Regions from separate parts of the Pseudomonas chaetocerotis genome, predicted to be linked through region 2. Evidence: predicted binding sites of a transcription regulator. Region 2 holds the regulator's gene; the other holds the start of a gene.
The links. The regulator LexA, encoded in region 2, represses DNA repair genes until DNA is damaged. The targets are predictions, from matches to a motif close to CTGTNTNNNNANACAG.
Positions count from the first base shown of each region.

Region 1: imuA (translesion DNA synthesis-associated protein ImuA) is a predicted target of LexA. The motif match lies at 1,060-1,075, and genes of this name have one in related genera.

Region 1 is NZ_JACFYX020000011.1:204,667-207,060, forward strand. It holds partial or broken gene H3221_RS19725 (GNAT family N-acetyltransferase) at 1-458, shown strand, start outside; gene imuA (translesion DNA synthesis-associated protein ImuA) at 1,093-1,710, shown strand; partial or broken gene H3221_RS19735 (Y-family DNA polymerase) at 1,718-2,394, shown strand, end outside.
Region 2 is NZ_JACFYX020000008.1:102,048-104,441, reverse strand. It holds gene H3221_RS15395 (TetR/AcrR family transcriptional regulator) at 1-679, opposite strand, end outside; gene lexA (transcriptional repressor LexA) at 908-1,522, shown strand; gene sulA (SOS-induced cell division inhibitor SulA) at 1,532-2,005, shown strand; gene H3221_RS15380 (hypothetical protein) at 2,079-2,315, opposite strand.

The DNA.
Region 1 (2,394 bases), on a different contig from region 2:
CGACGTTGAAAACATTTTCAATGTCGGTGGGGCGCTATCTGCAGTTCTTGCGTGAAGATGCTGTGGGCGACTCAGGTGGGATCTACATCACTGAGGTCGACAAGGCCAGGCTAGAAAGCCTGATCGCGTTCGAGGAAGGTCCGGCCGTTGTTGAGCTCGAGCATGAGCTTGAGCGAGCCATTGTCGTCAAGCCGCATCAGGTGGCGTGCGATGTCGTCACGATGAACTCCAGAGCCTTGCTGCAACTGGACGACGAAGAGATCGAAGTCGCCTTGGTCTATCCAGAAGACGCTGACAGCAGCGCCGGCAAGTATTCCGTGTGCTCCGACATCGGCGCGGCCATCCTCGGTTATCAGGAAGGAGACGCCATCGACTGGCGGATTTCCGATCGGACCCGCCGAATCGAGATCCGGAAAGTGCTTTACCAGCCAGAGGCTGCGGGCGATTTCCACCTGTAATTGCTAGCGTTCGCTCATCAGGCGCGCAGGCCCTGGTAGGACGGGGCCTCGATTTACGATCCTGATGCGGGTTGCGCTGCCTTGCGGCGCAAGGGATGAAGCACGACTAAGTCATTCTGGATTCTCAAGCAGCGCCTTAAAGAGGATTGGCCTTGGGCCGTTGAAAGCTTGCCCGATCAAGAAGGGGCATCTGCTTTAATACATCATTTAACATAATATACATTATGCGAAGCTATGGCTTGTCCAATGTAGGGCTCTTTGCGCCCGATTTGGCCAGACTGAATCACCCACTTTGGCTCCCAGGCACTTGAAACACCGGGCTTCATCGTTCCCATGATCCATGTGCTCTCATGGGTATTGAGACCTTCACGCCTGGTCACTCTCAACCGCATCTGCAGCCAGCGATGAATTCCCGAGACACCATATGGGTTCGTTTCGAGTCAGCGTCTGCACGACACGACAGATCATATGGGTTGGTTGTACGTAGATCGCGACTCCATGGATCGACACGTGATTTATTCGGCTGACTCGGCCGCGCCTCCGTAACCAGGCTGAGCACCTTATCGTCATTCTCTTGACCCGCGCGTCGGCTCAAACAATACTGTATCTATATACAGCATTTGGTTATTTTCCCATGCCATCCGTGGTCGCGCTTGACCGGTTGATCGACGCTCGTCGTGTATGGCGAGGTCAGGTCGTTTCATCGCCATCAGGTGCCAATTTCTCAACTGGACACCATTTTCTCGACGCCGTACTGCCAGGTGGCGGCTGGCCTAAGGCTGCACTCAGTGAAATTCTCACGGCGGCGCCTGGCATCGGCGAGTTGAGCCTGCTGTGGCCGAGCCTTGCCAGCCTGACGGTTTCAGGCGAACGGGTGGTGCTGATCTCCCCTCCTCATCTGCCCTACCCTCAGGCCTGGATTCATGCCGGTGTCGATTTACGCCAACTGAGCATCATCCAGGCAGATGGTCGCGATGCCCTGTGGGCTGCCGAACAATGTTTGCGCTCAGGGAGTTGTGGTGCAGTGTTGAGCTGGTTGCGTCAGGCCGATGATCGATCGCTGAGACGTCTGCAAGTAGCGGCTGCTACTGGACAAACCCTGGCTTTCGCCTATCGGCCGCAGGTAGAAGCGAGCAATCCTTCACCGGCAGCACTACGACTGGTGCTCGACAGCCAGCCGGCGCAGCTGCGGGTGATCAAGTGTCGGGGTGGTCTACCACCCGCGCAGCCGCTCGCGTTTGCCTGGCATTGAGCCTGCCATGCTCTGGGCTTGCATCTTGTTACCGCAACTGGCCATGGACGGCGTGCAGCGCCACCGCGCCAATCCCAGCGAGCCGTTGGTGCTGCTTACCGGCTCGCCACAACGGCGCGTTCTACAGGCGGTCAACCCGGCAGCCCGAGCCCTGGGACTGAAGCCCGGCCAGTCACTGACTGCAGCGCAGACGCTGATACGTGGTTTTGCCACGGCAGAATACGATCTTGCGGCCATCGAGCGCTGGCAGCAGTTTCTGGCTGCCTGGGCCTATGGGTTCAGTGCCCAGGTCAGCCTGCACTATCCGCGCTGCCTGCTGCTGGAAGTGCAGTCCAGTCTGGGGCTGTTCGGCCCCTGGCCGCGTTTCGAAGCACGCCTGCGCGCCGAGCTTTCGGCGCTGGCCTTCCAGCACCGCATTGCCGTCGCGCCGAATCCGGCAGCGGCCCGAGTGCTGGTCAATGTCGGTGATGGGTTGATGGCAAGTGATGAGCGGATGCTCAAGCAGATGCTCGATCCCTTGCCAGTGGATCGTCTCGGGCTATCCGCTACGGTAACCATGGCCTTCAATCGCATGGGGCTAAGGCAGTTGCGGCAATTGTTGGCTCTACCGCGTGACAGCTTGGCCAAGCGTTTTCCTGCCGAAGTGCTACGTCATCTCGATACCCTGTCTGGCCAACGCCCGTT
Region 2 (2,394 bases):
TGCTGCGCGGCTTGAGTTGCGCGCCGGCCAATGCCGGATCGGCGATACCGGTTTCCGAACGCATGCCGGCAGCCAGAAACGGCACCATCATGCGCATCACCTGCTCGATCGAGGTGTTGACGCCGAAATCAGTCTCGGCCATCGCGCGCAAAGCCTTGATACCGGACATGCTGAACGCCGCAGCGCCGAGCATGAAGTGCACACGCCAGAACAGTTCCAGTGGTGGAATACGCGGCGCCGCCTCATGTACCAGCAGCATGTAACGACGGAAAACCTTGCCGTAGACCTCTTCCAGATACTTGCGCAAGTGACCCTGGCTCTGGCTGAAGGCCAAACCGAGCAGGCGCATGAAAATGGACAGGTCGTTACCGCTGCGCGGCTTGACAGCCAGGGCCTGCTCGACCAGAAGCTCGAGCAGCTCCTCAAGGGAAACCTGGGTTTCGGACTTGGCCTGACGGCGATCGAGTTCCTTTTCCAGGCTGGTACAGAAAGGTCCCAGGAAACGCGAAAAGACCGCTTGAATCAGCGCCTTCTTCGAACCGAAGTGATAGTTGACGGCAGCCAGGTTGACCCCAGCCTTGCTGGTGATCAGGCGCAGCGAGGTCTCGGCGAAGCCTTTTTCCGCGAACAGCTGTTCCGCAGCATCGAGAATGCGTTCAACGGTTTCCGACTGAGCCATGAGTTATCACCTGACAAACACTTGTTTGAAACATACGTTTCATTCCACTGAATTGTCAAGCCGCATCAGCCGTCTTTTGGCCGGCGGGTCACAGCTTACAACAAGCAGAGACGCAGATGACCCGGCATGGGTAACAAGCCGGACGGCAGGCCTTCGCAAAATGGGCGTTGCCAAGCCCCGCTTACTGTATATAATCCCAGTCACTGTATAAAAAGACAGAGCCCAGCCATGCTGAAACTGACGCCACGCCAAGCCGAGATCCTTGCCTTCATCAAGCGCTGCCTGGAAGACAACGGCTACCCACCCACCCGCGCGGAAATCGCTCAGGAACTGGGGTTCAAATCACCCAACGCCGCAGAAGAGCACCTCAAGGCCCTTGCCCGCAAGGGTGCCATCGAGATGACGCCAGGCGCTTCACGCGGCATCCGCATTCCCGGCTTCGAGGCAGGCGCTGCGAACGAGGATACGGGCCTCCCGGTAATCGGCCGTGTCGCCGCAGGCGCACCGATCCTTGCACAGCAACATGTCGAGGAATCCTGCCAGATCAACCCGGCATTCTTTCAGCCCAAAGCCGACTATCTGCTGCGTGTACGCGGCATGAGCATGAAGGACATCGGCATCTTCGATGGTGATCTGCTCGCCGTGCACACCACCCGGGAAGCCCGCAATGGCCAGATCGTCGTCGCCCGTATCGACGATGAAGTGACGGTCAAGCGCTTCAAGCGCGAGGGCAACAAGGTCTGGCTGATTGCCGAGAACCCTGAATTTGCACCGATCGAAGTGGATCTGGAACACCAGGATCTGGTCATCGAAGGTTTGAGCGTCGGTGTAATCCGCCGCTGAGGAGACACCATGCACGTGCAGCAGTCGTTCGAGCGTCCACAACTTCCCCTTTTCGACGCCTTTCTTGGCCGAACGTCGAGTGAGCCACGGTTAGCAACCGAAGACATCTCTCGCAACGAGGATGATCAGGCGTTCAGCGAACTCGCTCTACGTGGCGCTGCCGGCCACTGCCTGCACTTGCTGGCCCCGATTCTGCGCGAGTTGAGCGAGAACCAGGACGCGCGCTGGCTGACCCTGGTGGCACCACCAGCCAGCCTTACGCAAAGCTGGCTGCGCGAGGCAGGTCTGAATCGTGAGCGCATTCTCCTGCTGCATCCACGGCAGGGGCAGAATGCCCTGGCACTGGCGGAAGAAGCCCTGAAACTCGGCCGCAGCCATACCGTGATCAGTTGGCTGCATCCGGTCGAGAGCAGCACTCGCCAGCGCCTTGCACAGGCCGCCAATGCAGGCGGCGCGCAGAGCCTGAATATCAGCCTGGGTTGAACTCGCCAGGTTGCATCTGCGCAAATGAAAACGGGGCTCCAATGGAGCCCCGTTTTCGTCGAACCGTAGCGATTCAGTGGAGAACGCGCGCGCCTTCGTCTTCACCACTGAAATCACCCTCAGCCATTCGGCCGGCCATCTGCACACCCACATTGAGCATGGCCTTAGCCACCTCGATGTGCTGCCCCTGCAGGAAAGCCTTGGCATCAGAGGAGAAGTCCAGAGTCACCAGGGCCTCTTCATCCTCTGCGCGACGCAGGGCAATACGCCCATCGGGCAGTTCGACGATTTCCAGGAAGGATGTGGGCATGGCTCAGTCTCTGTGCAAAAACACGACATTGTAACAGTCAGCCGGGGTCATCCCCAGTCCACTGGTCCAGTTAAACCCG